DNA from 3 places in the Clostridium neuense genome. Region 2 is predicted to be linked to each of the others. Evidence: riboswitches for the same ligand, from Rfam matches in the RefSeq annotation. Region 2 holds a riboswitch; each other region holds the start of a gene.
What was found. A riboswitch is a leader RNA that binds a small molecule or an ion and turns the genes downstream of it on or off. The one in region 2 is predicted to bind S-adenosylmethionine.
Positions count from the first base shown of each region.

Region 1 (11,184 bases), on a different contig from region 2:
GATATAGAAATACTGAATGCATTGCTTTTCTTATTATATTATTTCCTCTAAAGGAAAAGGATAAATTACTAACGCCACCGCTAACCTTTGCATAAGGTAAATTTTCTTTTATCCACTTTACAGCTTTTATATAGTTTACAGCATAGTTGTCATGATCTTCAATTCCTGTTGCAATGGCTAAAATGTTAGGATCAAAAATAATATTTTCAGGTGGAAAGTTGATTTTTTTAGTTAAAAGGTCATAGGCCCTTTTGCAAATTTCTATTTTTCTTTCAAAGGTTTCTGCTTGACCCATTTCATCAAATGCCATTACGACAACACCGGCACCAAAATTTTTGATTATTTTTGCTTCCTCTAGAAATCTTTTTTCTCCAACCTTAAGACTTATGGAATTTACAATAGCTTTGCCTTGAATAGATTTAAGACCAGTTTCTAAAACTTCAAAGTTTGATGAATCTATCATTATTGGAACTTTTGAAATTTCAGGTTCACTGGCAACAAGTCTTAAAAATGTCTCCATTTCTACTTTTGCATCTAAAAGGGCATCGTCAAAGTTTACATCTATTATTTGTGCACCATTTTCAACTTGATGTCTTGCAACGGATAAAGCTTCTTCGTAATTTTTCTCACGTATCAGTCTTGCAAACTTGGCTGAACCAGCTACATTTGTTCTTTCACCTACATTTATAAAATTACTTTCTTTATTTATTTTTACGGTTTCAAGGCCGCAGTAAATGGTTTCTGGCTCTAACTTAGGAACCTTTCTTGGCTGTATATCTTTAACAGCGCTGCTTATAGCTTTTATGTGAGCAGGAGTAGTACCACAGCACCCTCCAACTATGTTGATATTTCCAGCTAATGCAAGCTTTTTAACAAGAGCAGCCGTTTCCTCTGGAAGTTCTTCGTATTCTCCAAGAGAATTTGGAAGACCCGCATTTGGATAAAACGATATATATTTATTTTGAGTTTCTGAAAGTTGTCTTATGAAAGGCACAAGTTCCTTTGCTCCAAAAGAACAGTTAAGACCTATAGCAATTACGTTTTCATTTTTCATACTTTCTGCAAAAGCATCAAGAGTTTGACCAGAGAGAATTCTTCCACTTTTATCTGCTATAGTTCCAGATATTATAATAGGAAGTTTAATAAATTTTTTCTCAAATACACTTTCCGCAGCTAATATAGCAGCTCTTGCATTTAAACCATCAAATACTGTTTCTATAAGAAGTAGGTCTACGCCGCCGTCAACAAGACCTTCAATTTGTTCACTGTAGGCTGAAAACATATCATCAAAGCTTATACTTCTAAAACCAGGATTTTCAACATCAGGTGACATAGACAAGGTTCTGTTTGTAGGACCAATAGAACCAGCTACAAAACGTGGTTGTTCTGGAGTTTCTTTTGTGAAATAATCAGCTGCCTCTTTTGCAAGCATTGCTCCATTAAAGTTAATTTCGTATATTTTATCCTCTGTGTTGTAATCTGCCTGAGATATTTTTGTTCCATTGAAAGTATTGGTTTCAATAATATCTGCACCGGCTTCGAGATATTTGCTATGAATAGCCTTTATTACTTCTGGATTTGTAAGGTTTAAAATGTCGTTATTGCCCTTTTGATTTACATGACAGTGGAGAGAACCACAAAAATCATGTTCGTTAAGATCATAGCCTTGTATACATGTTCCCATAGCGCCATCAAGTACGAGAATTTTTTTGTTTAGTAAATCTATTATATTTGAACTCATTTGTTAGCCCCCTTTAGTTCGGTTTAAAATGCACAATTCACAGTGCACAGTTGAGAATGATTTTCTTCCGCTTTGTTACAGAAAATCCACATTAACTGTGAATTGAAAAAAGCCCGAGAAAAATCTCGAGCAGCTACTTCACGGATTATTCTCATCTATCAGCTCATAGGTAAAAGTTACCTAGCTGCTGGAATTAGCACCATGTACCTATATATGTACTGGTTGCTGGGCTTCAAAGGGCCAGTCCCTCAGCCTCTCTTGATAAGATTGTAATTAAAATTTGATTTTATTATATTAGTTACAGTTACAAATGTCAATATAGGGGTAGTACCTGAAAAGTTTAAAATGTATTTTTGAAGTCTTACAAGTAAGCTAGAAAGGTTAAGAGCAGAGAGTAGAGAGTAAAGAGTAGAGTGAAGGAGGATTTACCTTTCGTTTCTCTCAGGTAAATCTTACTACTTATAAGTGTCGGCTGCGCTGAGCAACTTAAAAGATTCATGCCTAAAATTCCGTAGGCACGGAGGAATTTTTTCCTTGAACCACCGTGGGAGCAAATTAACAATGCTGAAGGAACAGTTTAAAAAAATTCTAATAAATCTTGGTGAAAAAATCATAAAACACTTAGATATTTCAATTGCTTGAGCATTTTTCCAGCGAGTATAAACATATACGAGGCTTGGGCTAATATATAGATGACTAATACAAGTTAAAGAAGGATAATGGGATTACATCCCAAGCCCCGTATATGATCGTTATCCTTCTTGAACTCAAAGCAAGCACTATTTTAAAATATACACCAAGATTTATAGAAGGTTTTTAATGTGATGAAGCATTGTTATTTCACACTTTTTTAAAACTTTATGAATATAGATGATAAAGTTAAAATATATATTTGGTATAAAGATTATATTTGTGACTTGTAATTTTTAAGTTTTGATTGGGAGGTGCGTTTATGGATTTTAAGGAGCTAATAAAACATGATAGGGAAAACTCAAATAAGATTAAATTTGAAGGTACATTTCTTGAATATCTTAATATAGTTAAGGAAAATCCAGATGTATGTAAGCTTGCGCATAAAAGGATATATGACATTATAAAAAGTAGAGGATTCGAGGTGCTAAAGCCTGAGGAAAATCCAAGGATAAGAAAAATATATGGTAATGAGCCTATAAAAAGATATGACTTTTTTAAGCATGATTTCTTTGGAATAGATAAGGTTATAATGAAGCTTGTAAACTATTTTAATGCTTCCTCCATGAAGGGTGAAGAGGCAAGACAAGTACTTTATCTTGTTGGACCTGTTGGAGCAGGAAAGTCATCATTAGTTGAAGCTATAAAAAAGGCACTTGAAGTTTCGGAACCTGTTTACAGTCTTGAAGGATGTCCTATGAGGGAGGAACCACTTCATCTTATACCAAAGCACTTAAGGAAAGAGTTTGAAAGAGAACTTGGTGTAGAAATTGAAGGTGACTTGTGTCCTGTATGTAAGTATAGGCTTACACATGAATATAATGGTGAGTATGAAAGATTCCCCGTTACAACTAGTGGTTTTTCAATAAGGTCAAGAAAGGGAATTGGAGTAGTCCCACCAGTAGATCCTAATAACCAGGATACTTCAATTTTAACTGGTTCTATTGATATATCCAAAATGGACTTATATTCAGAGGATGATCCTAGAATATTCTCACTAAATGGAGCTTTCAATGTTGGAAATAGAGGTATGGTAGAGTTTATAGAAGTATTTAAGAACGATGTTGAATATCTTCACACTATAATAACTGCAACTCAGGAAAAATCTATACCATCACCAGGAAAAGGTGCAATGATATATTTTGATGGTCTCATTATAGCTCACTCAAATGAGGCAGAGTGGAATAAGTTTAAATCTGATCATACAAATGAAGCTATACTCGATAGAATAGTAAAGATTGAAGTCCCATATTGTCTTGAGCTTAGCGAAGAAATAAAAATTTATGAAAAAATTCTTAAAAAGAGTAATTTTAAAGCTCACATAGCTCCTCACACCTTGAGTACAGCAGCTATGTTTGCAATACTTTCAAGACTTAAACCTTCTTCTAAGGTTGATCTCATAACAAAACTTAAAATATACAATGGTGAGGATATAGTAGAAAATGGTACAACTAAGAAAGTCGATATAAATGAGCTTAGAGAAGAAGCTGGAATAATGGAAGGTATGAATGGAATCTCAACAAGATTTATAGTGAAAGCAATAGACAATGCACTATCAAGTTCTGAATACGACTGTATCAATCCACTTAGTATAATGGAAAGCATTATAAAATCAGTAAAGGAGCTTGACATAGCAGAGGAGGAGAGAAAGAAATATCTTGGCTTTGTTCAAAATATAATAAGAAAAGAATACAATAAAATACTTGAAAAAGAGATAACAAAAGCATTTATAGAAAGCTATAGAGAACAAGCGGAAACCTTGTTTAATAATTATCTTGATAATGCAGAAGCCTTTGTAAATAAAAATAAAATAAAGGATAAATCTACAGGTGAAGAACTTAATCCAGACGAAAAATTCATGCGTTCCATAGAGGAACAAATTGGAATCTCGGAAAGCTCTGCAAAAGGCTTTAGAATGGATGTAACCTCTTACATGTTCTATGTTGTAAGAAATGGCGGCAGTATAGCTTATGATGCATATGAGCCTCTTAAGGAAGCAATAGAAAAGAAACTTACAGCATCTGTAAAGGAACTTTCAAGAATTATAACTAAATCCAGAGTTAGAGATAAAGAGCAGAATGAAAAATATAATTCAATGGTTGAGGAAATGAAGAGAAATGGATATTGTGATTATTGCTGTGATGTAATTTTGAAATATGCAGCCAACAACTTGTGGAAGGATTGATAGTATGGCTATATTTAGAGATTACAATGTTAATCCAACGGATCATGATAGGACTATAGGAGATAGAAGAAGGCATAGGGAACTTGTTGAGAAGGCTATAAAGGAAAATTTAGCTGATATTTTATCAGAAGAAAGTATTGTTGGTCAGGGAGCAAACAAGAAAATTAAAATACCAATAAGAGGACTTAAAGAATATGAATTCATATATGGAAAAAATTCGCCAGGAGTAGGAAGCGGAGATGGAAGCGAAAAAAGAGGAGATAGTCTTGGAAAAGAAAAAGTAAAAGCAGGTAAAGGGAAAAAAGGAGCAGGCAATGAAGAGGGGGAGGACATATACGAAACAGAAGTTACTATAGAAGATGTAATAAACTATTTGATTGAAGATCTTAATTTACCTAATCTAGACAAGAAAAAGTATTCTGAAATAATAACTGAAAGTTCTAAGAGGATGTCTGGCTACCAGAAGTATGGCATAAGACCAAGACTTGCAAAAAAGAAAACTGTAATTGAAAAGTTAAAAAGAGAACAAGGGAGAAAAAGGGCTATACGTGAAGCAGACCTTAAGGAGGATAAAGGGAATGATAGGTTTCCATTTAGAGAGGAAGATTTAAGATATCATAAAATAAAAGAAAAACCTAAAAAAGAATGTAATGCGGCTATAATGTGTATCATGGATTGTTCAGGCTCAATGGATACTACAAAAAAATATCTTGCCCGTTCCTTCTTTTTTATATTATCTAGATTTATAAGGCTTAAGTATGTTAGTGTTGAAATAACTTTTATATCTCACTCTACAGTTGGGCATGAAGTAAATGAAAATGACTTTTTCCATAAGGTAGAGTCTGGAGGAACCTATATATCAAGTGGAATAAATAAGGCACTGGAAATAATAGAAGAAAGGTATAACCCAGATATTTGGAATATATATGGCTTTTATGTAAGTGACGGCGATAACTTCACAGAAGATGATGAGAGGGCATTAAAAGCTTTCAATGATCTTTGTACTGTATGTAATATGGTGGGTTATGCTGAAATTTTGCCATATACTTATTCTGGGACTATGAAGTATAAGATTGATTCTAATATGAATAGAAAAAATTTTATATCTGCAACAATAAAGAACAAAGAAGATTTATGGCCGGTATTAAAAGCAATGTTAATAAAGGATTTGAAGGAGGGAGAGTCATAGAAAATTATACTTTAAAGGATCTAGAGAAGTGGAATGAAAAGATTGAAGAAAAAGTAAAAGAAGAAGGACTTGATTATTATGAACAAGAGTTTGAGATTGTAAGTTATAATGATATGCTTTCCTATGAAACTTATACAGGTATGCCATCTAGATATCCACATTGGAGTTTTGGAAAGGCATATGAAAAACAAAAGACCTTGTATAATTACGATCTTGTTGGACTTCCTTATGAAATGGTAATAAATTCGAATCCATGTCTTGCATATTTAATGAAAGAAAATACCTTTTTACTTCAGATATTAACTATGGCGCATGTTTACGGCCATAATGATTTTTTTAAGAATAATAGACTTTTTACATTGGGAACTGATGCCAGCTATACCTTACAAATGTTTAAGAATGATGCTGATATAATACGAGGATATATAAAAGATCCATCCATAGGAAATGCTAAAGTAGAACATATCTTGGATGCAGCTCATGCAATAAGATATCAAACTTCAAGAGTAGTAGGTATTAAAAGGCTGTCAGATAGCCAGATAAAAAAGAATATTATAAATGATTTTAATAAAGAAATAGATAATAGGGATCCATATGAACCTATAAAAGAAAGAAAAGAACCAAATTTAAATAAGATTCCTCTTGAACCAGAGGATGATCTTGTTTATTTTATTCAAAACCATGCTCGGCTTGAAGAATGGGAAAGAAACGTAATAGAAATTGTTAGAAAAGAAACCTTTTACTTCATACCACAAATAGAAACTAAGATAATGAATGAAGGGTGGGCAAGTTTTTGGCATTATACTATACTAAATGAGCTGAATCTACCAGAAGGACTTCATCTTGAATTTATAAAAAGACACAATGATGTAATCGCACCACTTTTTGGCTCATTAAATCCATATTATCTTGGCTTCATGCTTTTAAAGGATATTGAAAAAAGATATGGAAGAGAAAAAATCTTTGAAGTTAGAAAAATTGAAAGAGATGAGTCATTTATAAGAAGATACCTTACAAGAGAAATATGTGAAGAACTAAATTTGTTTCAATATTCAAATAAAAATGGGGAATATACTATTGATGATGTTGCTGATGAAAAAGGATGGATAAATATAAGAAATTCAATTTGTAATTCTTGTGGTATGAATAATATACCGCTTATACGTGTAATAGATATGTCAACTAAGGATAATACACTTACTTTAGAACATGTTTATGATGGAAGAGAATTAAATCTAAATTATGCCGAATCTACACTTAAGTATATAGTTGATTTGTGGAAAGGGAAAGTTGTGCTGATAACGAAATTAGAAGGAAAAGAATATAGGATAACCTGTGATGAATCAAAGAGGATTTTTGAAGCTTAATTAATGAAGAAGTTAAATATATTTTTTTATGTTTATTTGATGAATACACAGCTAATAAAAGAGTAAGAATTTAACTTGTTTTTCTTACTTTTAATAAAAACTTGATGCTGGGAAATTATTTTAAGGATATTTTCCTAGCATTTTACCTAATTTCATAATAATATTAAAATGTCATGAATTTTATTACATATGATGATATAATTAACATGTACATAATTGTTAAAACAGTGATTTAAAGTATGTAGTAGTTTGAAAAATACATATATAAAAGGAATTGGTTAGGAAAAAATTAGGAGTGTGATTGTTGTGGTAGGAATAGTAATAGTTTCTCACAGTTTTAATCTTGCGATTGATATAAAAGAGTTATCAAAGAAAATTGCTTCTAATGCCAAGATAGCAGTAGCAGGTGGTACGGAGGATGGTAGGTTTGGAACAGATGTAAAAAGAATTATTGACGCGATAAATGAGGTCTATTCAGATGATGGTGTTATAATAATATTTGATATGGGTAGTGCATACATAAGTGCGGAAATGGCAGTTGATTGCATTGATGAATGTAAAAAGAATAATGTTGAGATTGTTGATACAGCACTTGTAGAAGGTTCACTTACGGCAGCAGTAGAAGCTGGAATAGGAAAAAATAAAGAAGAGATTATGAAAAGCTTGAAAACAATGTGCTTAAATAAAACACCATAAATAAAGTTTATACATAGTGTAATCTAAATGAAGAATGCTTCAATGAGGAAATATGCAATTATTTAAGAAGAATATTGGGTAATTAAGTTTAAAATACTGAAGTTAAAAAGTAGAGAGAATATTTATCGTTAAAGGTAAGTTAGAGGAACGGATTAAATTTATAAATTAGAAAGACTGCTAAAAGTTGATACTTTAGCAGTCTTTTTTATATTCTAATTAATAAAATTAAGTATTGTATTAATAAAGTTAATATATAAATTAACTTTATTAATACAAAAAATAATTTTAATAAATATTTTTAATATAATACTTGAAAATATTAAATGATAATGTTATATTATATTCATAGGAAGGAAGTGGTAGCTTGGCATATAAAATTTTAAATAAATGCCCAGTGTGCGGCGGAAAGCTTCATATAACAAAACTTGAATGCAGCAAATGTAATACTGTAATTGAAAATAAATTTGAACTATCAACTAGATTTGAATATCTAACTAGTGATCAACTAAACTTTGTTGGTACTTTTCTCAAAAATAGAGGCAATATAAAGGATGTTGAAAAGGAACTGGGAATATCGTATCCAACGGTTAGAGCAAAGCTTGACGATGTTTTAACTGCTCTTGGATATAATGTTCAACAGGCTGCCTCAAATGTTGATAAAAAGAAAGTTATAGATATGCTAGATAAGGGAGAAATATCTCCTGATGAAGCAATTAAAATGTTAAATGAATAATAAATTGGAGGTTTTTAATATGAATGAAGAAATATCAAAAATTTTGAAAATGGTTGAGGATGGAAAAATAACTGCAGATAAAGCACAGGAGCTTATAGAGGCTATTGGTAATAAAAGCACAAATACAAGTGTTCAATTGGTTGAAGATGATGACATAATGAATAAAATGCTTAAGGTAAGAGTCAATTCACATGATGGTGATGTAGTAAACGTAAATTTGCCTGTTAAATTTATAAAAACTACGTTAAAAGCTGTTGGTAAGATTCCGCTAGATACCTATGCTAAAGGAATGGAAAATGTTGATTTAAATCTTATAGCTGATGCTATTGATAATGGAATTTCAGGGAAAATAGTAGATGTAAAAGCCGCTAATGGAGATATTGTAGAAGTTACAATTGAATAGGAGTGACACAGATGCGCGTATATGTTAAAGCAAAAGGAAGAAAATTTTTTATTCCTGTTCCACTTTGTATTGCTAATTTAGGAATATCAATCATGCAAAGTTCACTTGTACAAAGGCACATACCAGAAAAAGATAGAAAATATGTAAATATGCTTGATTATAATGCTCTAAGAAAATGCATTAGCGATTTGAGAGAGTATAAAGGATTAAAGCTTGTAGAAGTTAAGGCAAAGGATGGAACGGAAGTTACAGTAATAATTTAAGGAGATAGTGTATGAAGGATAAAAGAAATTTTATATTGTATTTAATGGGAAGATTTATATCCTTTATAGGAACGGGGATTCAGCAGATAGCAATTCCTCTTTTTATACTTGATTTAACACATTCTGGCGTGCTTATGGGGGTGTTTTCAGCACTTAATTTAGTCCCTAATCTTATAACCTCCCCTTTTGCAGGCATATTAGGAGACAGAAAAGACAGAAGAAAAATAATGGTTGCTACCGATTTTGGAAGAGGAATACTAGTATGTATGCTTGGCTTTTTAGCCTTTGGTGGAAGTCTTAATATTTATATTTTATTTGGAGTTCAAATTTTAATATCAATTATGGACAGCATATTTAATTCATCTTCAAGTGCGATTATAGCAGAATTACTTGATGAAGATGAACTTATGAGAGCAATGTCTGCAAGAGGTGGCCTTGATGCGATTTCTATGATAATAGGACCTGCACTTGGAGGTATTATTTATGGATTATTTGGAATAAAAACTGTATTTTTTATAAATGGCATTTCGTTTATTTTATCGGGAATAATGTCTGCCTTGATGATATATGTTTGTAGAAATAATAATAATGAAAAAATGACAATAAAGGCATTCTTTCATGAAAATGGAGAAGTATTAAGTTTTATGAAAAAAGACAAGGGTTTAATGCAGCTAGCTGTCTTTTGCATGATATCAAATTTACTTGTAGCACCATTCATGGATATAGTTATGCCATATGTAATTAAAAAAGGCATTGGATTTACGTCACAGCAGTATGGTTATATGATGGCCACTTTTACTTTTGGTGTATTAGTTGGAAATATAGTTTTGGGGATATTTTCTAAAAACTTAAAAACAAAGCTTATAATCAACTTAGGCTTGTTTATAGAAGCAATAATGTTTTTTGTCTTAGCAATAACTGTTTTCCCGATGCAAGTAAAGCTATTTGGAGGACCTTCCTGGATATTATTTGCAGTCCTTTCAGTCATATGTTTATTCATAGGAGCTTTTAACGCCTGTGTTAATACACCACTCCAAACTAATCTTCAAAAAATGGTTCCAAATGATATGCGTTCAAGGTTTTTTTCACTTCTCGGAATATTTTGTCAAGGTGCAATTCCTTTAGGTTCTATAATATATGGAGTTTTGCTTGATAGGTTTAAGTATAATTATATTTTACTTGTGGTTGTGATATTGAATACTTTGGTTACTTCCATATTTGTAATTAGGGCAGTTGATGAAGTATACGAACCAAAAACTGAAGAAGTAATAGTATTTGAGAATGTTAAATAAAAGCCATAAATCTAAGAGTCTAAATCTTAAAATTCTAAGAACTTTAAGATTTAGACACTAAGATTTATTGGCTTTTATTTAAATCATTCTTTCAATGCTATTATTTCTTCTAAACAGAGTTTAAGGAATATTTTCCTCCGTGCCTACGGAAAATAATTGACGCATTAGTCTTATAGTGGTACGCTGATACAATATATAATTTTGCTTTCGGAGGTGAAATGCTATGAGACAAGAAGAAGCTGTTAAAAAAGTTTATTCTGAAGTCATGAAAGACAAGCTAGTAAAGGCAGTATTTTTAAAGGGGTCTATTGCACGAGGGGAGTGCGATGAATACTCAGATGTAGATTTTTACTGCATGGTAGATAAAGAGAGAAGGGAAGAATTTTTAAGTAAAAGAATACTGTATTTGAAAAGCTATAAGCCATTAATTTATTATTCAGAAGAAAATTTTGTAGCACCTCAAATTGTAGCAGTCTTTGAGGATGGACTTCATTTTGACTTATATACTGTTACAAAGGAAAGTCTTCATTGTACAGATGAAGTAAAGGTTCTTTATGACCCGGCAGAGTTACTTAAGAATTATAAAAATGAGAAATTCCTATTAAATAATGAAGAAATAGCAAAA
Region 1 is NZ_JBJIAA010000003.1:88,759-99,942, forward strand. Features, by position in the region: gene metH (methionine synthase) at 1-1,741, opposite strand, end outside; SAM riboswitch class I at 1,890-2,009, opposite strand; gene ACJDT4_RS04235 (PrkA family serine protein kinase) at 2,694-4,616, shown strand; gene yhbH (sporulation protein YhbH) at 4,621-5,805, shown strand; gene ACJDT4_RS04245 (SpoVR family protein) at 5,751-7,172, shown strand; gene dhaM (dihydroxyacetone kinase phosphoryl donor subunit DhaM) at 7,479-7,868, shown strand; gene ACJDT4_RS04255 (DUF2089 domain-containing protein) at 8,233-8,601, shown strand; gene ACJDT4_RS04260 (SHOCT-like domain-containing protein) at 8,621-9,004, shown strand; gene ACJDT4_RS04265 (hypothetical protein) at 9,016-9,267, shown strand; gene ACJDT4_RS04270 (MFS transporter) at 9,279-10,559, shown strand; gene ACJDT4_RS04275 (nucleotidyltransferase domain-containing protein) at 10,783-11,184, shown strand, end outside.
Region 1: linked by a shared signal. The riboswitch ahead of metH (methionine synthase) and the one ahead of ACJDT4_RS08380 (YezD family protein) in region 2 are both predicted to bind S-adenosylmethionine.

Region 2 (11,184 bases):
AAACATAATATAAGGAATACACATAACATTAAATATCCTCTTCATTTCCTTCATATCTGCTGGACTTACAAAACCAGGTATTATATTAACCTTACCATTCTTGTTTCCAGTGCTTTTAGAAAGATAATGCACCATTCCTTTTACCATGTTTGAAAAACCAGTAACATGAGAGCCTATATAACTTGGTGTATTTGCATGGATAACTATCTTACCTTCTGGTATATCCATCTCTCTTATATAAGTTGGCAAATCATCCCCTATAGTCTCTGAAAGACAGGTTGTATGAATTGCTATAATATCAGGATTATAAAGTGCAAATATATTTTTAACTGCAGTTTTTACATTGGCACCTCCACCAAAAACACTGGCACCTTCTGTAAAAGAGCTTGAGGCTGCCATTGCTGGTTCTTTAAAATGCCTCGAAAGTACTGTTCTATGATAAGAACAACATCCCTGTGAACCATGGCTGTGCGGAAGGCAATTATGGATTCCTAATGCTGCGTACATTGCCCCTACTGGCTGACAGGTTTTCGCTGGATTTATTCTTAGATATTTCCTATCCACTAATTCTTTTGGTGTAACATCTAGCATTACTCTTCACCTCCAACTACTTTTCCTTCTATTAAAGCTTCCTTTTTCCACGGAGGAGTAATATATCTCCAGGCTGGTGTATAAACCCCTGCTGCAAGTTCTCTTGCAAATATTACTGCTCCTTTAAAGCCTGCATATGGTCCAGTATAATCATAGGAATGAAGCTGCCTTGATAAAACTCCCATTTTTTCAATAACATATTTTTCTTTCACTCCTGTTAAAAACATATCTGGATTTAGCTTTTTTATAAAAGTATCCATCTCGTGGTGATTCATATCATCAACTACAATGGTATTTGCGTCCATTTCTTTCATCATGCCACCATAATACTCAATTGGAACACCTTTGCTTCTAAGTTCATCTGCTTTCTCCTTTGGTATTATTACTCTAAATTTTTCTTCATCGGGATGAATTATTAACTCTGGAATGTTCTTGCTATCAGCATCTACCTTTATTGTTGGAATAACTTCTCTTCCTTCATAGTCATCACGATGAGCAAATTCATAACCGGCTAATATAGTTTTAATTCCAAGATCCTTTAAAAGCACCTGATATGTATGTGCTCTAGATCCACCTACAAACAAACAAGCCACCTTACCTTGAAGTTTTTGCTTATAGTATTCCATTTCACCTTCAATTTCTGAAAGTTCTTCAGCTATAACCTCTTCAGTCCTATCATAAATTTCCTTATCATCAAAAAACTTTGCTAAATCTCTTAAAGTATCTATAGTTCCTTGAATTCCTATAAAATTGCATTTAATCCACGGTATGCCATACTTAGTTTCCATCATTTCTGCAATATAATTTATAGATCTATGGCATTGAACTAAATTCACATCTGCCGTATGAGCATTTTGAATTTGCTCATATCCTGCATCTCCTGTTAATGTTGTTACAATGGTATATCCTATCTTTTTTAGGACTCTCTCTATTTCCCAGGCATCTCCGCCTATGTTATACTCTCCTAATATATTTATTGAATATTTCTCATGCTTCCAGGTCCCTGTTCCAATTATTTCTTTCATAACTGTATTATTTGCAATATGATGTCCTGCAGATTGAGTTACTCCTCTGTATCCTTCACAACTAAAGGCAAGAACATTAATTCCATATAATTTTTTAGCTTCCTGAGCTACTGCATTTATATCATCGCCTATAAGGCCAACAGGACATGTAGCATAAATTCCTATAGCCTTAGGATGAAAAATTTCAACAGCTTCTTTTATTGCATTTCTCAGCTTAGTGACTCCTCCAAAAACTATATCGCTTTCTTGCATATCAGTTGAAAAAACATATTCAAAGAAATTTTGTCCACCATCTTCAGCTTTAGCTTTAGATCTTCTTCCTCCCCAAGTGTAAAACGCACATCCAATAGGTCCATGAGTTATGTGTACCATATCTTTTATTGGTCCCATAACAACTCCTTTACAACCTGCATAGCAGCAGCCCCTTGAAGTAATTACTCCTGGAACTGTCCTTACATTTGCATTAATCTCTGGACTTGGATTTTCCTTTGTTTTTATTACAATATGAGTTTTTCTACTTTTATAAGCTTTAGCTGGATATTTTTCAAGGGCAATATCCACAACTTTTTTCATACCATTTTCCATAATGTTAATTTCACCTCTTTTACTATTTATAGAGCCTCTTCTCCCACTTCTCCTGTCCTAATTCTATATACATCAGTTACATCTGACACAAATATCTTTCCATCTCCTGGATTTGATGTTCTATTTACATCAATTATAAGTTCAACAAGTTCCTGAACCTCCTCATCCTTAACCAGTATAGTAAGCATTCTTTTAGGCACAAGCCTGTGCATTTCAGATATATCCTCTACAAACTTTTTATCTTCAACTGCCTTACTTTCAATAGACTCATCATCTATCATTAAAAACCTAACCTTCTTTTTCCCTCTTCCTACTACTTTTCTACAAGTAAATGATGGAAATTTACTCTTTAAAAGAGCAGCTTTTGTAGCATTAATCATATTCATTCTAATAATTGCAGTAACCTCTTTCATACTATTCCTCCTGACTACAGCGATTTTGTGCCAGAGCTGACTGTATATGCTTCAATAACAGGACTTACAAATATTTTTCCATCACCAAATGCTCCCTTTTCACCAGTTTTAGCATTTTTAGCTATTGTCTTTATAACATCATCTTTATCTTCATCATTTATAACCATCATGAGCATCTCTTTAGGTATTTCATCATAATAAATTTCTCCAACCTTTATTCCCCTTTGTTTACCTCTTCCTGCAACTTCGTATTTAGTCACAGCCGGAAATCCAGCATCACACAGTTCTGAAAGTACAGAAGCCACTCTTTCTGGTCTAATAATAGCTTTTACCATTAACATTGTTGAACACCATCCTCTTTTATGTTAAACTATATTGATTAGAGTAAGCACACTCTAATCCTTTTGCGGCGTATCTCTTATTCATTCTGCTAAAAACCAAGAGATGCGCTTACTTTATTTTTATATTTTTTCATAATTACTCCAATAATCCATGCTCCATAAGTATAGCTTCTAATTTTTCCTGCTTCATTGGCTTTGGTATTACAAACATATCATTTCCATCTATCGCTTTAGCTAGTGATCTATATTCATCTGCTTGTTCATCTTGAGGATTAAATTGTATTACTGTTTGTTTGTTTATTTCTGCTTTTTGTACTTCATGACTACGTGGTACAAAATAAATAAGCTGTGTTCCAAGTTCCTTTGCAAAAGCCTCCAGAAGTTCTTTTTCATTTTCAACCTTTCTACTGTTACATATAATACCACCAAGTCTTACTCCACCTGAATTAGCAAATTTACTTATACCTTTTGATATATTATTAGCTGCATACATTGCCATCATTTCACCACTTGCAACTATATATATTTCCTTTGCTTTTCCCTCACGTATTGGCATTGCAAAACCACCGCATACAACATCACCTAAAACATCATAAAAAACATAATCCAAATCATCCTCATAAGCACCTAGTTGTTCAAGCATATTTATAGATGTAATAATACCTCTGCCTGCACATCCAACTCCTGGTTCTGGTCCACCTGACTCAACACATTTAATATTTCCAAATCCAGTTTTCATTATTGTGCTTAAATCTACATCCTCTCCTTCCTCTCTTAAAGTATCAAGAACTGTTTTCTGTGCTAATCCTCCTAAAAGTAATCTTGTTGAATCAGCTTTTGGATCACAACCCACTACCATTACTTTTTTACCCATTTCTGCAAGTCCAGCAGTAAGATTTTGTGTAGTAGTGGATTTACCAATACCACCTTTTCCATAAATAGCTACCTGTCTCATTTAATTTCCTCCCTTTAAAATAAATGTAATTAAATTCAATTAATGTAAATTTAATTATTTATATAATATATCAAGATTGCATTTAAAGTCAATATTTCTTTGATATTTTATCAAATTTTAATGTTTTATATTTAAAAATTATTAACGTTTAAACTTTATATTTAATAATTTGTTATAAATCTCAATATTTTATAGTGAATCATGTAATGCATATTTTATACAATTTATGTTAAGTTATGTAATTACAAAAATTTAATCATGCGTCACTTGTTGTGTTGTTATATCATATTTAAGCTCATTTAACATGTTTTTATTGCTTTACTTAAATCCAAGTTATGTTTTAATGTCTTATACACAAATTTGTATAAATTTTATAAGAACAAAAAAAATATCATTATGTAAACTAAAATATAATAATTCTACAGCAGCAAAATTATCATTATATTACTTATATAGTTGTATTTCTATCAACTTTATAATAAAATTGTATTATATTTTTATATTTTCTAAAATATGTTTAAGGAGGGTTGAATATTATGGAGGATAGAACTTTAACTCCTTTGGACGTGTCAAAAATTCTTCGTATATCCAAAAATACTGTTTATGAATTAATTAAAAGAGGTGAACTAAATTGCTATAGAGTCGGGAAAAAAATCAGAATAGATTTACAAGATATAGAAGACTATAAAGCTAGATATCAAGATAAAAAACAGCCTAATCAGCTAAACGAAGATATTTATTCGTCATTTTCAAACAACCTTTTACCACTTGATGAAGAATATCACAAAAATAATTTTATAATTTGTGGACAAGACATTCTTCTCGATGTATTATCACGTTATCTTCAAGTTCATCCTCAAGGCGTTCGCGCTCTTCGTTCCTATGTTGGAAGCTATAACGGATTACTTTCCCTTTACCTAGATAAAGTGCAAGTTGCAACAGCACATCTTTGGGATGGAGATACTGGAGAATATAATATTCCATTTGTTAGAAGACTTCTTCCTGGGATCCCTACTGTAATAATCCATTTAGCCTATAGAATGCAAGGTTTTTATGTTGCAGCTGGAAATCCAAAAGAAATTAAAAGTTGGGAAGATTTAAAAAGAAAAGATATTATTATGGTTAATCGTGAAAAGGGCTGCGGAACTAGAATTCTTTTAGATGAACATTTGAGACTTCTTAATATCGATGGGAATTCAATAAATGGGTATGATAGAGAATGTCTTTCTCATCTTGCAGTTGCAAGTATTATATCTAGACATGGTGCAGATTTTGCTATAGGAAATGAAAAAACCGGACTTCAAATAAAAAATATTGATTTCATACCACTTCAAAAGGAAAGTTATGATTTGGTACTTAAAAAACAAGATATGGATAAACCAGAATTTAAAGCAATCATAGATATACTTCGCTCAAATTCCTTTAAATTAGAACTCGAGGGAATTGGAAATTACGATTTAGATCACCTAGGAGATATAATAGCAGAGTTATAACCCTTAGATGATCTTGTTATAATAAAGCTACACTTATATTAAAAGTTGTTGTTGAGTTTTCAATTCTACCTTTTCCATAAATAACCGCTTGATATTTCTTTTAACATCTTTTATTTTTAACCATGTGAAAAAGTTTCAAGGTTATTCCTAGTTCCATATAATTCACTAGAAAGATCTTTTTGACCTGGTATTCCACAAGCATCTGCACGACAGTGCTTACAATGCCTAAATACTTCAAGATATTTCTCTGCTTTCGCTCTTGCTGCATCCAATTCAAAACAAGTAGGTGCTGGAACATCTTTAAGCTCATATTGGGGTATTAGGGGAATTATATTATATAAGGTTGCTCCAGCTTCCTTAACCATTTTAGCGGTTTCTTCAATATGCTTCTCATTAATTCCCGGGACAAGTACCGTATTAACTTTTACAACTATACCAAAATCACTTATCTTCTTAATTCCTCTAAGTTGTGCAGCTATTAAAATACTTGCGGCCTCTTCGCCATAATACTTTTTGCCCTCGAGTTCAATATAAGATATTATCTTACTTTGAATTTTAGGATCTACAGCATTTACTGTTACCGTTATAGTACTTACTCCAACCGCGTAAAGTTCAGCTGCATATCTTTCAAGTAAAAGTCCATTAGTACTCAGGCATTTTATAAGTTCTGGATAAGCTTCATTTACTAGCTTAAATGCTTCAATTGCATAACCTGTAGCAAGAGTATCCCCAGGTCCAGCTATACCAACTACAGTTATGTCTGGACAAAGTTCAAGAGCCCTTTTTACTGTTTTAACAGCATCCTTTGGAGCTAATATCCCATTTGCAACTCCTGGTCTATTTTCATCATTATTGTTATAATCCCTTTTGCAAAATTTACACTGAATATTACAAGTTGGACTTACTGGTAAATGAAGTCTTCCAAATTTCATATGAGCTTTTCCCCCCATACAAGGATGTATATTAGATAATTTTGAAAACTTATCATGGTTTTTTATATCATTTATTCCTGGCATAAACTTCCGTCCTTTCTTTATTTAAATCTTACACATGCAAAAAAAGCTTTAGATAAACACTAGTCTATCTAAAGCCTCTGGTTTTCCAGTCAGCATACGTACTATTAACTAAATTTGAATCTCTTTTTAATTATTAATTTTGCAATGATATCACCAATTATTTGTATGACTTGAACTAAAACCACTAGTATAACCACAGTTGTAATCATGTAACTAGTTTCAAACCTTTCATAACCATATCTCAATGCAACACTGCCTAAACCTCCAGCACCTATAGCTCCTGCAAGCGTCGTGCTTCCAATAACAGTTATTATGCACAGGGTATAACTTCTAATCAACGATGGAAGTGCTTCTGGTATAAGAACTCTTGTTATTATAGTAATAGATTTAGTTCCCATTGATATAGCCGCTTCAATTTTACCATGATCAACTTCCTTTATATTATTTTCAACCATTCTTGCTAAAAACGGTGCAAGCCCTATAACAAGAGGAACTATTGCTGCATTTGCACCTATGGTTGTTCCAACAAGAAAACGTGATAATGGAAGCAGCACTACTATTAAAATCATCGTTGGAAAAGATCTTATTATATTTATTACTGTGCCAAAAAGTTTATTAAACCTAGCTGCCTGTAGTATATTCCCCTTTTCTGTAACTACTAATATGACACCCAAAATAGTACCTATTATAAAGGTAAACACGCTAGTTACCAGTGACATATAAATTGTTTCCCCTAAAGCCTGTTTTATAACATCGAACATAACGTCGTTCATACAGCAGTCACCTCTTTTTCCTTACTAATTTGGAGATTATTTGTTATATCAATAAACACCTTTGCTGTATCACTTTGAGGATTTAAGAACACCTCATCTGTTGAACCTTCTTCCATGATTACTCCTCTTTCAATAACCGCAACATTATTGCAGCAATACTTTACAACATCAAGCTCATGAGTAATCAAAACTATAGTAAGGTTAAGTTTTTTATTTATATTTTTAAGTAATTCAAGAATAGAATAAGTTGTCTGCGGATCTAATGCAGAAGTAGCCTCATCACTAAGTAAAACATCTGGATTATTTGCTAGTGCTCTTGCTATACCAACCCTTTGTTTTTGTCCACCACTTAATTGAGCTGGATGAGCCTTTTCTTTGTCTTTTAATTCAACAAGTTCAAGTATTTCGTGTACTCTTTCATTTATCTTGTTTTTAGGATATCCAGCTACTTTAAGCGGAAATGCCACGTTATCAAAAACTGTTTTAGAATCAAACAAATTAAACTGTTGAAATATCATTCCAATTTTTTCTCTTGCTTTTCTAAGCTCTTTTTTATTAAGCTTTGTCATATCCTTATCCCCGATTGTAATAGTACCCTCATCTGGTTTCTCAAGTAAATTCAAGCATCTTACCATAGTTGATTTTCCAGCACCACTAAACCCTATTATTCCAAATATATCTCCTTTTTTTATTTCTAGATTAATGCCTTTTAAAACTTCAACCTTACCATAAGGAGTGTTAAAACTTTTACCTAAATTCTTTATACTTATCATATAAATTTCACCTTACTTTTCATTAAATATTAGACTTTGTTTACTCTATAGGCTTTATATTAAAATGCCGGAACTACAGAGCCTTTGTATTTTTCATTGATAAATTTTCTAACATCTTCAGATTGAAGAGCTTTTACAAGTTTCTTTATAACCTCTTTATTTTCATCACCTTTTCTAACTACAATTATGTTAGCATAAGGTGAATCCTTGTCTTCCCTGAATATTGCACTATTAGGATCTATTTTTGATTGAAGAACAATATTTGTATTTATAACTCCTCCATCTACGTCTCCTAATATTCTAGGAATTTGATAAGCATCAATTTCTTTAAATTTTAAATGTTTAGGATTTTCAGCTATATCATTTATAGTCGCACTTTTACTTGAAATAGTCTTTTTAACTTTAATTAATCCTTGCTTCTGTAAAAGGATTAATACTCTATATTCATTAGAGGCATCATTAGGTATAGCAATTGTGGCTCCATCTTTAAGTTCACTTGTTTTTTTAATCTTTTTAGAATAAAATCCTATTGGTTCTACATGAATGTTTCCTGCTACTGCAAAATTGTATCCTTTTTCACTAGCTACTGAATCCAAATATGGTTTGTGCTGAAAATAATTGGCATCAATTTGCTTATCATTAAGTGCTGGATTTAATTGTGATGAATCATCAAAAACTTCAATTTTTAAATCTATACCTTCTTTTTTTAATTTAGGTTTTACAAAATTTAATATTTCTGCATGTGGCGTTGTCACAGCTCCTATCTTCAAAGTTTTGTTTTCACCCTTATTTTCTGTAGTAGTACTCTTACCACATCCTGTAAAAACTATTGCTGCAAATAAAACTGCTAAAGTTGATTTTATAAATACTTTTTTCATGATATGTCCCCCTTATTTATTAAAAAATTTAAATTTTTATTTAAGTCTTATTTTTTCACTGGTTTCTATTTGTATTACTACCCCATCTTGAATAACTAAAGTTATAGAGCCATACTTTATGTCCTTTAACAATTCTGAAATCTTATCCGTATAATTTTTTATCTCATTATTCTTAATTATACGAATATTCTTATCATTCATAATATTCTACCCCCAATTTATTTATAAATAATGAAGCTGAAAGATTGAACTTTATAATACCAACTTTATCCCTACAAACTTGAAGTTGACTCAAAGTACAACTGACAGAGCACAGAGTGCAGTGAATGTAAATTTACCTTTCGTTTCTCTAAGGTAAATCTTAGAACTTAATAGGCTCAGCTGTGCTGAATACTGTATTTTATGCCATGCACAAGCATTAAATTTTAGATTTTTTCAAAGCATAGCGGAGAAAAATCATCCTTCACTGTACTCTAAGTCAAACCCTAGTTTGCTGGCATAAATTTAGAATCTGCAATTTTCAAGTTATTTATCTATTACGTATTTTCATAAAACAAAAGCCCCCTTCAATACGAAGAGGACTAACTTACTATATTAGCTTAAGTTTAAACATCCTCTTATCTCTCAAAACTTACTTTTGCAGGAATTAACACCATGCATTCAAATGAAAAATGCTGGTTGTTGGGTTTCATCGGGCCAGTCCCTCCGCCTCTCTTGATAAGATTCCAGACAATTTATTTAATTTGTATTCCTACCATTCAGATAGGAATGATGATATAATTTATAGTCTTAATTATATCATTTCTATCTTCTATGTCAATACATTTTTTGAATTATTTTAATTTAACATATTTTCAATTATTTAGCTTACCATAATACTTAACAATCTTATCCAAAGCCACGTCAACTGATTCACAAATACCGTAAGAATCAATGCCATTTTCTTGAAGTACTGCTGCTGCACCGTAACCTATCTTTCCAACCAAAAGTACTCTACAATCTTTAATTTTTTCAATAAGTGGAGCAAATTTATTTTCATGGTACCTGCTGCATTCACATAGTTCTTCATTGACTCTTTTTTCTATAAATTCATAATTATCTCCATCTACTTCATATATTAAAAATTGCAAAGCAGTAGCAAAATGTTCGTCAATATATACACCATCACTGCTTCCTACAGCTATTTTATAGCCCATACTCATATCCCCCTTTCATTTTAAGTTTTCAGCCGCATCTATAAAAATACTTTTCTAAACGCTTGTTCTAAGTCTTCAATTAAGTCATTTTCATCTTCTAAGCCTAATGAAAGTCTAATTGTTTCAGGCGGTATACCAGCTAGCTTTTGCTCCTCTGGTGTAAGCTCACTGTGAGTTGTTTTAGGTGGATTTACTATTAATGATCTTGCATCTCCAATATTGGCTTGATAGCTAAATATTTTAAGAGAATCAATAAATTTATCAATTTGCTCAAGTGTACCATCTATACCGAAGGAAAAGGTAGATCCTGCTCCTTTAGGTAAATATTTATCCTTAAGCTTTTTATATGGACTTTCTTTAGCTGTCGGATACTTAACCCATGCTACTTCTTTCTTTGTTTCAAGATACTTAACTATCTTTTCTGCATTAGAAACCTGTTTTTTTACTCTTTCTGAAAGAGTTTCAATTCCTAACAAAACAAGATATGCATCAAAAGCGCCTAATGTTGCCCCATAATATGCCAAATAATTTGATCGAACTCTAGCTGTAAAAGGGAACTCAGGAAAAACATCTACAAAACTTCTAGGATTTCCACTTGAATCCCTAAGTATATGGTAAGTTTCTAAAAACTGTGGAAATTTGTCGCTTTTAAAATTAAACTTACCACTCTCAACTATGAGCCCAGCAATTACATTTCCATGTCCACTTAGTGCTTTTGTAGCCGAATAAATTACAATGTCTGCACCATACTTAATTGGATTCAAAAGATATGGTGTAGCTAAAGTATTGTCCACAATTAAAGGAATTCCATTTTCATGTGCTATATTAGCTATGGCCTCAATATCAACAAGAATTGCATTAGGATTACTTATACTCTCAACATATATAGCTTTCGTATCAGCTTTAATAGCCTTTCTAAACTGTTCTGGATCTTTGGAATTATTTACTATATCTATCTTGATTCCGTAATTCGGAAACACCTTTTTAAAACCATCAACAGTTCCACCATAAAGTTCCGAAGTAGCTAATATTCTCCCACCCTTTTCTGCTACATTTAACAAAGCGTATGTTATTGCTGCCATTCCAGAACCAACTGCTATTGCTGCCGCTGCATCATGAAGACTCGCTATTCTTTGTTCCAAAAC
Region 2 is NZ_JBJIAA010000006.1:87,058-98,241, forward strand. Features, by position in the region: gene nifK (nitrogenase molybdenum-iron protein subunit beta) at 1-591, opposite strand, end outside; gene nifD (nitrogenase molybdenum-iron protein alpha chain) at 591-2,201, opposite strand; gene ACJDT4_RS08340 (P-II family nitrogen regulator) at 2,228-2,614, opposite strand; gene ACJDT4_RS08345 (P-II family nitrogen regulator) at 2,629-2,955, opposite strand; gene nifH (nitrogenase iron protein) at 3,092-3,910, opposite strand; gene ACJDT4_RS08355 (substrate-binding domain-containing protein) at 4,447-5,403, shown strand; gene ACJDT4_RS08360 (radical SAM protein) at 5,520-6,419, opposite strand; gene ACJDT4_RS08365 (methionine ABC transporter permease) at 6,524-7,192, opposite strand; gene ACJDT4_RS08370 (methionine ABC transporter ATP-binding protein) at 7,189-7,965, opposite strand; gene ACJDT4_RS08375 (MetQ/NlpA family ABC transporter substrate-binding protein) at 8,025-8,843, opposite strand; gene ACJDT4_RS08380 (YezD family protein) at 8,880-9,044, opposite strand; SAM riboswitch class I at 9,458-9,567, opposite strand; gene ACJDT4_RS08385 (NifB/NifX family molybdenum-iron cluster-binding protein) at 9,698-10,039, opposite strand; gene ACJDT4_RS08390 (O-acetylhomoserine aminocarboxypropyltransferase/cysteine synthase family protein) at 10,078-11,184, opposite strand, start outside.

Region 3 (11,184 bases), on a different contig from region 2:
GAAATAGAAGAGACATTTGAATTAAGCATCATAAAAGGAGAGATCCCATCAGCAGAACAGGTTGAAGAGGGCAGAGAAATATATAATAAGACGCTTAAAAATACTGCAAAACCAAAAAAGGTGAAAAATAAAGAGATAAATAAAGAGATAACAAAGATATATATTAGTGCTGGAAGAAAGAAAAAAATAAGACCAGGAGATATAGCTGGTACTGTGTCAAGTATTTCAGGAGTTAACCCGGAAGATGTTGGAATAATAGATATACAGGATAACTTTTCTTATGTAGAGATTCTTTCTGGAAAAGGCAAATTGGTACTAGAAGGACTTAAAAATAAAACTATAAAAGGCAAAACTATAAGAGCAGAAAAGGCACAAAAATAGTTTAGCTGAATATAATAGTTATTGATAGAAATTTTTGTGGAGAATTCAGTGAGAATATATGTAGTTAAACCTGGTGATACTGTTTGGGCTATAGCTAGAAGTTTTGGAGTAACACCAGAAAGTATTATAAATGCGAATGGTCTTTCACAAGACAGCAGTTTAGTAGTTGGGCAAACCCTTGTTATTCCAAGTACAGAGATATCCTATAGAGTGAGACCCGGTGATACATTATGGTCTATTGCAAGAAAATTTGGAGTTTCAGTAGACAGCATTGCAAACTTAAATAACATTACTAATCCTTCAGCAATTTATCCAGGACTTATGATAAGAATACCTGAAAACGCAAAAAATTATGGATATATTGAGGTTAATGCGTTTATACAGCCATCTACCACGCAAAGGGAAAATGCTGTTTTAGGTGAGGCTATACAATATTTAACCTATGTAACTCCTTTTAGCCATCATGTAACCGCTGATGCTGGTCTTACACCACTTAATGATGAAAATATAATAAGAATAGCAAGGGAAAATAAAGTTGCACCAATGCTTTCGGTTACAAATATATCAGGTACGACAGGGGCAAACTTTAACAGTGAGCTTATAGGCAATATACTTAATAGCAATTCACTGCAACAAACTTTAATAAATAACATTTTAAATATGATAAGAAGTAAAGGGTATTATGGTGTAGTTGTTGATTTTGAAAGAATTCCACCTGAGGATAGGGAAAAATACAATAATTTTTTGAGAAAGCTTGTTGCAGCACTTCATCCAAATTATATTGTAGCCACAGCACTTGCACCAAAAACTTACGATGTTACTACGGGGGCATGGCACGGAGCACACGATTATAAGGCGCATGGAGAAATTGTCGATTTTGTAATTATAATGACTTATGAATGGGGTTGGTCTGGAGGCCCACCAATGGCAGTCGCCCCTATAAATGAAGTGAGAAAGGTATTAAACTATGCGGTAAGTGTAATACCGCCTAAAAAAATAATGATGGGAATGCCGCTTTATGGATATGATTGGACTCTTCCATATATGCCTGGGGGAGAATTTGCGGAAAGTATAGGAAATCAAGAGGCAATAAATAGGGCAGGTAGGTTTGGAGCACGAATACAATATGACGAAAAATCTCAATCGCCTTACTATAATTATACAGATAGAGCAGGCAGACAGCATGTTGTATGGTTTGAAGACGCAAGAAGTGTAGAAGAAAAATATAAGCTTGCTAGTGAACTTGGACTTAGGGGAGTTAGTTATTGGGTACTTGCACAACCTTTCCCACAAAATTTTAAAGTTTTAGATAATATGTTTAACATAGAAAAGGTGATAGAATAATAACTAAGCTAAGATATAAAAAAGCTAATAATTGTATAAAAAATTTGAGCAGTTGGTAAGTCCCCCTTCCAGCTGCTTTTTGTTAATTATATTGTAGATTCCTTTGAAATATTATGTATTTTTATTAGTTCATCATGAAATTTTTCAAAGAGAAGCCCAGCGATGAACCAATATGGTGCATAGTCAAGCCTTGTTATACCTTGTATTGTAATTCCTCTGTCATAATACCAAGGACATGAGCCTATTGTAAGACGTAAAATTGAGCCTGTGCAAAATTCCACTATTAATATAAGTACAGCATATATCCCCCCTCGGATTAAAATTGGCCAACGTCTTATAACATCATGTATTGGTTCCATAAAAATTGCTAAACCATATATTAGAAACATCCACATACTGGTCCAAGCATGCATTGTAATGTCTCCACTTAAAAGGGAACCAAATCCAGTCCATAATATTTCCATACACCATCCAGCTAAACCATATAATATAAATCGTAAAATTTTCATATAATTAGTTTGCCATTATTTATAATAACTATTCATAATTTTATTATTAAATTTAGAATTGCTTTAGTTTTTACTATAGTAAACTAAGCAACTTTTTAACCATTAATCTCTAGCTATAAACTGTTATTTGGTTGGTATAAAATTTAAAAATATGGTTGAGGACAGAAGAGGAAGGAGGGGATATAATTATAGGTGGACAGCGCTAAGTTTGAAAATTACAAATTTAAAGTTTATCCTGGCAAACTTTGAATTGTACTCTAAGTCAACTTCTAGTTTAACAGGATGAATTTAATATTAGCAATTTTAATTTTCCGAGTTGTTCAGCTATATAAGGTTTGGAGGTGATGTCATGATAAAGTATTATATTGAAGGACTTGTTTTAGGTTTTACATATGTTGCGCCTATTGGTGTTCAAAATTTATATGTTATTAATTCTGCTATATCTAATAAAAGAATTATGGCACTTAGGACTGCTTTGGTGACAGTATTTTTTGATGTTTCGCTTGCAATTACATGTTATTATGGTATTGGTATTGTTTTGAGTAAATCTCAAATTTTAAAAGAAATTATACTAATGGCAGGAGCAGTTGTTGTAATTTATATGGGATGTCAGCTTATAAAAGATACGCCTAATTCTCTTGGAAAAGTTAACGGTGATAAGAGTTTTTTTAAGTTAGTTTTGGCTTGTTTTACTGTTACATGGCTAAATCCGCAAGCGATTATTGATGGTTCATTGATGCTTGGGGGATTTAAAGCTTCTATTCCAGATACATATTCTAAATTGTTTATATTAGGAGTTTGCAGCGCTTCATTTGTATGGTTTACATGTCTTGCACTAATTATAAACTATTTTAAAAAGAATTTTAGTGTAAAATTGGTTGGTATAATTAATAAAATATGTGGTGTTATAATAATTTATTATGGTTTGAAGCTTGGAATTAATTTTATTAAAGGATTGGGTGTTTTATGATAAATATTGATTGGAAGCCTGATAAAAATTCTAATATGCCTTTATATAGACAGATAGTGGATTATATAAAAGAAAAAATATCAGGATGGGAGTGGATAGTAGGAGCAAAGTTGCCTTCCCAAAGAAAGCTGGCAGATATTTTTGAGGTTAATAGAAGTACCTTAATAGAGGCCATTGATGAATTAAAATCATATGGTTTAATAGATGGCAGGAGCAAGGGAGGAACAGTGATAGTCAATAATACATGGTCTGTATTAGCTTCAGGTAAAGCTCCAAATTGGGAAAAGTATATAAAAAGTGGTGTATATGAACCCAATTTATCTACTATTCAAATGATAAATAAACTTGAGTATGAAGATAATATTATTAGGCTCAGTACAGGTGAACTTTCACCAGAGCTTTTTCCTAAAAATGCAATGAAAACTGTACTTTCAAAGGTAGCAGATGATATAAGTTCGCTGGGATACGAAAGAACTAAAGGTTCACTTGAGCTCAGAAAAATAATAAGTAATTATGTGAAAAAGTTTGGAATTAATGCTTCACCATCCTCTATTTTAATTGTTTCAGGATCACTTCAAGCACTTCAGCTTATTTCCATGAGCATACTTAAGCCTGGAGATGATGTATTAGTAGAAAAACCATCATACATCAAGTCAATTAATGTTTTTGAATCTGCAGGTATGAAGCTAAAAGGAATATCTATGGATATGCATGGTATAGAGATAAGAGAAATATTAAAAAACATAAATAAAGAAACACCAATTTTATATACTATACCAACTTTTCAAAATCCTACGGGTATAGTAATGAGTGAAAATAGAAGAAATGAACTTATTAAAATATGCACAAAAGAAAGGCTTCCAATAATTGAAGATGATGCTTATAGGGAGTTGTGGTTTGATAAAAAGCCTCCACAAACTTTAAAATCTAAGGATAGAAATGGAATTGTGCTTTATATAGGAACAATGTCAAAATGTCTTTCTGCAGGTATGAGGGTTGGGTGGGTCATTGGACCTGAAGCAGTTATAGATAGACTCGGAGATGTTAAAATGCAAACGGATTATGGAGCCAGTTCACTTTCTCAATATGCTGCGGCTGAATGGATTTCAAGTGGACTATATGAAAAATATATTGAGAAGCTTAGATATGAACTTAAAAGTAGAAGGGACTTTACTATAAATCTACTTCATGAGTATTTTTATGATCTAGCAGAATGGAATGTGCCTAAGGGTGGATTTTATATATGGTTAAAGCTGAAGGTCAAAATAGATGTAAACAAGCTTTTCAATTTGTCCTGGAAGCAGGGCATTCTTATTAACCCAGGCTACATATATGATTTTCATAAAAATAGTAATATAAGAATATCTTATTCCTATGCATCATATAGTGAAATGCATATAGGAATAAAGAAACTTTCAGAAATTGTTAGAAAGCTAATTTGATTATTTTAAGGAGGAAATTTTATGTATGTTTTTTCAATTGTACTTATAGTGTTATCAAACGTGTTTTATCACATATGTCAAAAGCTAATACCAGAGAAGGCCAATCCTTTTTCTGCATTAGTTATAACATATTTTACTTCGGCTATTTTTTCATTAATAGCATTAATTTTTGATAAACATGGCAAAGGAATTTTTGGTTCCTTTAAAGATTTAAATTGGACAAGTGTAGTTTTGGGAATTTCAATAGTTGGATTGGAATTTGGATTTTTAATGGCATATAGAGCTGGGTGGGATATTAGCGTAGGTTCTTTAGTGGCGAATATAATTCTTGCAATTGTACTTATACCAATAGGAATTATATTTTATAAAGAGGGATTTGGAATTAATAAAATAATAGGAGCAGCTTTCTGCATTATTGGTTTAATATTAATAAATAGAAAATAGATTATATTAGTAGGAATTATGCATAATTATTAAAAAATAGTGTTTGATTTAGTAAATATATGTTTGTGTAAACGTACAATAATTATGTATTGATAAAAATATATAACAAAAAATCAGAAATTTAAATTTATTGTATTTGACACTGAAAATCTTTTTTTGTATAGTGTGTATAACAAAATTGAATAAAATCCTTATCGAGAGAAACTGAGGGGCTGGCCCGATGACGTTTCAGCAACCAGCATGTTTCATTTGCATGCAAGGTGCTAAATCCTGCAGATTAATTCTGAAAGATGAGGGAAGGTATTAATAATAGACCCTTCCATGGGTTTTTTTATTACTATTATCCTCTTCTTTTGCGAAGGGGATTTTTTTATTATAAATTTTAGGAAGGGGGATTATTGTGATAGAACTAAAAAATATAACAAAGGTTTATGAGGATGGAGATAAAAAGGTACATGCTCTTAAAGATATAAGTTTAGAAGTAAAAAATGGAGAGGTTTTAGGTATTATTGGATACAGTGGTGCTGGCAAAAGTACCCTTGTAAGGTGTATAAATTTGCTTGAAAAGCCTACCAGTGGAGAGGTTATAGTTGATAATAAGGATTTGACAAGGTTATCACCAAAGGATTTAAGGAAAATAAGAGAAAAAATAGGAATGATTTTTCAACATTTTAATTTAATGGCTAGAAGAAATGTATTTGAGAATGTAGCCTATCCACTTAAAGGTAAGGGGTTAAGCAAAAATGATATAGCTGAAAAGGTAAATAGTCTTTTAGAATTAGTGGGCTTGAAGGAAAAGGCTTTAACTTATCCATCACAGCTTAGCGGCGGTCAAAAGCAAAGAGTTGCTATTGCTAGAGCGCTTGCTAATGATCCACAGGTTCTTTTATGTGATGAAGCTACTTCTGCTTTAGACCCTGAAACTACTCAATCTATATTAAAGCTAATCAAGGAAATTAATGAAAAGCTTGGGCTTACAATAGTTATTATTACGCACCAAATGGATGTTGTTAAAGATATTTGCGAGAGAGTGATTGTAATGGAAGAAGGGGAGATCGTTGAGAAGGGAGATATAGTGCAAATATTTACTAATCCTAAAGCAAAGATGACTAAAAAATTTATGGCTACAGTATTTCATTATGATAAGGTATATGAGCTTATTGAAAGTAAAGAATTTGATAGTCAATTTTCAGAAAATGATATAGTAGCAAGGTTATCTTTTGTGGGTTCAAATGCTGAAAAAGCTTTTATTTCACAAATTTCAAAAAAATTCAAGGTGGATGCAAATATAATCTCTGGAAATATTGAAATAATACAAGGTATACCTGTAGGAAATCTTATTCTTAAATTTAGTGGTTTTAGTGAAGGAGTTAATAGAGCTATTGAATATTTAGGTGAAAACAACATATATGTGGAGGTGATAAAGCATGGAGAGTCTTTTGAACACGATTATGCCTAATGTAGTAGAACTTTTTCCAGATATGATAGCAGCACTTAAGGAAACATTAATAATGGTAGCTATATCAGGAATTATTTCTGCAGTTATTGGAATACCTGTTGGGGTAATTCTTGTAGTGACACGTCCTAAAGGTATATTGGAGAATAAGGTAATTTACAGTATAGTTGGCAAAATAATAAATGCATTTCGTTCAATTCCATTTGTAATATTGATTGCAGCAATTATACCATTAACAAGACTTTTAGTTGGAACAACAATAGGAGTAAAGGGTGCTGTAGTGCCTCTTGTTTTTGGAACAGCACCCTTTGTTGCAAGGCAAATAGAATCTGCACTTCTTGACATAGATAAGGGAGTTATTGAAGCAGCGGAAGCTATGGGCTCTAGCCCTTTTGAAATAATATATAGAGTTTTACTAAAAGAGGGTCTCCCACAAATTGTTTATGCTCTTACAATCACTACTGTAAGCTTAATTAGCTTTTCTGCAGTTGCAGGTACTGTAGGAGGTGGAGGACTTGGTGATTTTGCCATAAGATATGGATACCAGTATTTTAAAACCGATATTATGGTGGTTACAATTATTATTTTATTAGTTCTTGTAAGCTTAATACAAGGTTTAGGTGAGTTTTTATTAAAAAAATTAAGTCATTAAATAAAAAATAGGGGGAACAAAAATGAAAATACGAAGAATCGCAGCATTATTTTTAACTTTATCCTTAGGTGTTAGTTTACTATCAGGATGTAAATCAAGCACAGCAGCAAACACAAGTAGCAAAAAACAGGTTATTAAATTAGGAGTTACAGGTGAAGATCATAAAATATGGGATGCTTTAAAAGAGGATCTCAAAAAAGATAATATTGACCTTAAAATTGTAAGCTTTTCCGATTATGTAAGACCTAATATGGCTTTAAATGATGGCGACATAGATGCAAACTCATTTCAAACTATTGCGTACTTTAACAAGTTTAAAGAGGATCATAAGCTAAATATCGTATCCCTTGGAAATACGGTTTTAGCACCTATGGGCATATATTCAAGCAGCATAAAAAAGATTAAGGATTTAAAAAATGGTGCTAAAATAGCAATACCTAATGATCCTACAAATGGCGGTAGAGCGCTTATACTGCTTCAGGATGCAGGTATAATAAAATTAAAAGAGGGTGTAGGATTATTACCTACAGAAAAAGATATAGCTAAAAATACTAAAAACATAAAGATAGTTCAGTTAGCAGCAACACAAATTCCAAGATCTTTAAAAGATGTAGATGCAGCTGCTATAAACAGTGGAGTTGCGGTGGATGCAGGCTTTAATCCTCTAAAGGATTCAATTTATATAGAAAGTACAAAAAAGTCTTCTGTTAAAAATTATTTTAATATTATTGCAGTTAGAAGCAAAGATAAGAACAATAAAACCTTAAAGAAATTAGTTGAAGTTTACCAAACAGAGAAGGTAAAAAAACTTTTGAAGGATTTGTATAAGGGAGCACAAGTTCCAGCTTTTTAAAAAAAGAGTGAAGTAACAATGCTTCGTAACATTAAAAAAATCCTATAAATCTAAAGTTAAAAAATCATAAAATACTAAGATATTTCAATAACTCGCCTTTGGCTCAAACAGATTGAAATATCTAAGTATTTTACAATTTTTGAATCGAGATTTATTAGGATTTTTTTAAACCGTTCCTTCAGCATTGTTACTTCATTCTCACCGTAGTGCAAGGAAAAAATTCCTCCGTGCCTACGGAATTGTAGGCGTGAATCTTTAGGGTTAGCTAAAATTTTATATAATATATTGCCATTGATTTTTATTAATTAACTGTGTTTGTAGTGAATTTTACATTGAATAATTATCACTGCAGTACCTTCTTCAATTACAAAAAACATTAAATTTGAGACAAAAATTGATGATTTATTAGAAAAGTGTTTGAAAAAATTAAAAAGTATCATATAATTAATGCTATGATATATAGATAGGCAACCTAAAAGATTAAAATAACTAATGTTATAATTTTACAAGCACTGTCTTCTTTTAATTATACTCTGTACTCTAAGTTGACTTTCAGTTTGTTAGGAAAAATTTTGTATTAGTCATTTCCAATTTTCAAGTTGTTTATCTATAAAAGGGGGGCTAATATGAAAAGAAAAGCATTAATTATTTTAAGATTATTTATAGGTCTTATACTGTGTTCTATCGGTACGGTTATGACTATAAATGGAAATTTGGGATTTCAACCGTGGGATGTATTTCATCAAGGAATATCTATTATGCTGAATATAACTATGGGACAAGCAAGCATAATAGTAAGTGCAATTGTAATTATAATAGATTATATAGCAGGAGAGAAAATAGGTTGGGGCACTATTTTTAACATGCTTGTTATTGGAACCTTTATGGACATTTTGATGCTAAATCACTTATTGCCAGTTTTTAATAATGAAATACTTAGAATAGTTTCGATTATTATTGGAATGCTGTCCATGTCCATTGGTAGTTATATGTACATAGGAGCTGGTTTGGGCTCTGGACCTAGAGACGGGCTCATGGTTGCACTTACTAAAAAAACAAAAAAATCTGTATTTATTGTTAGAACGGTTATAGAATTATTTGTGCTTGTTATAGGGTATATAATGGGTGGTTCTGTTGGAATAGGAACTATAATAATGGTTTCCCTAGTAGGTTATTTTATTCAAATGGTATTCAAGATATTTAAATTTGACGTTAATAAAGTAAAGCATAGATTTATAAATGATGACATAAAATATTGCCAAGGAACAATACTTCGTCGCGTTAAAAAAATCCTATAAATCTAAGGCTCAAAAATCATAAAATACTAAGATATTTCAATAACTCGCTATAGCTCAGACAGATTGAAATATCTAAGTATTTTATGATTTTTTTACCAAGATTTATTAGGATTTTTTTAAATCGTTCCTTCAGCATTGTTCCTTAGCTCCCACGGTGGTGCAAGGAAAAAATTCCTCAGTGCTTACGGAATTTTGGGAGAGAAGTTTTATAGGAACAAAGAATTTTATAATGGAGTATCTAAAAAATATTATTATTTCATCCCTATAAACTCTAGTTTATATATTTTAGATATTTTACTGCTGAGAATCCTTCTACACCGTTTATATTTATTTTATACCAATTTCCATCAGTTGATATTCCAGTTACTTTTGCATATTGTCCTTCAGTTAATACTCCAAGGATTGAAGCAGTGGAAGAAGGATTTGATCTGATGTTTAATTGGTATACATTGTTTACAGTTACATATGAGTTAGAAGGAACAGAAGTTATTAAACTACTATATATCCAACCTGTCTGCCCATTGTAAATTACATTATACCAGCCAGAGTTTGAAGCTAAAAGTTTCAAAACTGTGTTTTTAGGTATTGTTCCTATGATTGCAGAACTAGTAGATGAATCAGATCTAAAGTTGGCAGCATAAACTACGTTGGAAACTATACCATATGAATCAGAAACTGGCATAGGATCAGGATTAGAACTATCTTCTATTATATTTACGTATCTTCCAGGAATATATCCTGAATTAATTTCACTCATAGTTATAAAGTATTTTTTTGTACCTTGTATTCCACCATAAGTTTGATCTGGAGTAGATTCGTAAGTGAAAGCACCTTGTACCCCATTTAAAGTTCCCCACTTATCAAATATAACAACGTGATCACCAGGATGGTCTAAAATATCCATGTGTTTTAAATCACTTAAATTAATTTTTGTAAAATAGCTATTAAGTAATGTAGAAGTTGATTGTTTATAGTCATTAATATCAAAAACAGCTTGTACAAAGCCAGAACAATCAATTCCAGCAGTTCCTTTAATATATCCGTAAGGAGCAGAAGTATTAACATTTCCAGCAAAGGCACCGCTATTTATTGCATTTACAAAGCTTGTCCATGGAGCACCGTCAGATGAAGTGTCTAAGCTATCTAATCCACCCCAATCGTATGGAATGCCAGTCATTGTTGCAGTTGATACATTTTTTAGCTGAGAAGGTTGAGTTACACTGCTACCGTTAGTTGATGGCAAAGTTGAATTTTTTACGCTTGAATATGTCCAATTAAGGTTGATTATATTGAGAGCTCTTTGTTCAGCCGCAGATCTGCTAATTGGACTTTGAGTGGCTGCAAACGTTTTTTTGTATGGTGCTAAAATAAGAACAGATAAAATTACGGTTAGAATTATTGTGTTTAATCTTTTCATACATTTACACCTCTTTACCTTTTAATAGAGATATGACATTGCAATTCTTTAATAAGATTATACTAGGCTAAAAAGGATAACTGCAATGGATAATCTGAGGAGAATATGTAAAGTTAAGGAGTTATATCAAATATATTGTATCCATACATTTTACATGGAATATATTATGGTATATATTATAGTAAATTGAATTCATAACTATAGGAGGCATTTATGGAAAAAGACGGAAGAGTATCTAAATTTACTACTAAGGATTTAGCTGAAATAGGTATGATGGCCGCTATTATATTTGTTGGTACTTACTTGAATATACCATATTATATTGGTTCGTCAAAATCAATGATTCATTTAGGTACAGCAGTTCTATTTATTGCAGTTTTACTCGTAGGAAAAAGAAGGGGAGCTATTGCAGCGGCAA
Region 3 is NZ_JBJIAA010000027.1:6,373-17,556, reverse strand. Features, by position in the region: gene ACJDT4_RS22355 (DEAD/DEAH box helicase) at 1-381, shown strand, start outside; gene ACJDT4_RS22350 (glycoside hydrolase family 18 protein) at 430-1,725, shown strand; gene ACJDT4_RS22345 (putative ABC transporter permease) at 1,812-2,234, opposite strand; gene ACJDT4_RS22340 (LysE/ArgO family amino acid transporter) at 2,584-3,204, shown strand; gene ACJDT4_RS22335 (aminotransferase-like domain-containing protein) at 3,201-4,646, shown strand; gene ACJDT4_RS22330 (EamA family transporter) at 4,668-5,090, shown strand; SAM riboswitch class I at 5,279-5,387, shown strand; gene ACJDT4_RS22325 (methionine ABC transporter ATP-binding protein) at 5,491-6,549, shown strand; gene ACJDT4_RS22320 (methionine ABC transporter permease) at 6,518-7,198, shown strand; gene ACJDT4_RS22315 (MetQ/NlpA family ABC transporter substrate-binding protein) at 7,221-8,051, shown strand; gene ACJDT4_RS22310 (YczE/YyaS/YitT family protein) at 8,678-9,349, shown strand; gene ACJDT4_RS22305 (SH3 domain-containing protein) at 9,621-10,766, opposite strand; gene ACJDT4_RS22300 (ECF transporter S component) at 10,980-11,184, shown strand, end outside.
Region 3: linked by a shared signal. The riboswitch ahead of ACJDT4_RS22325 (methionine ABC transporter ATP-binding protein) and the one ahead of ACJDT4_RS08380 (YezD family protein) in region 2 are both predicted to bind S-adenosylmethionine.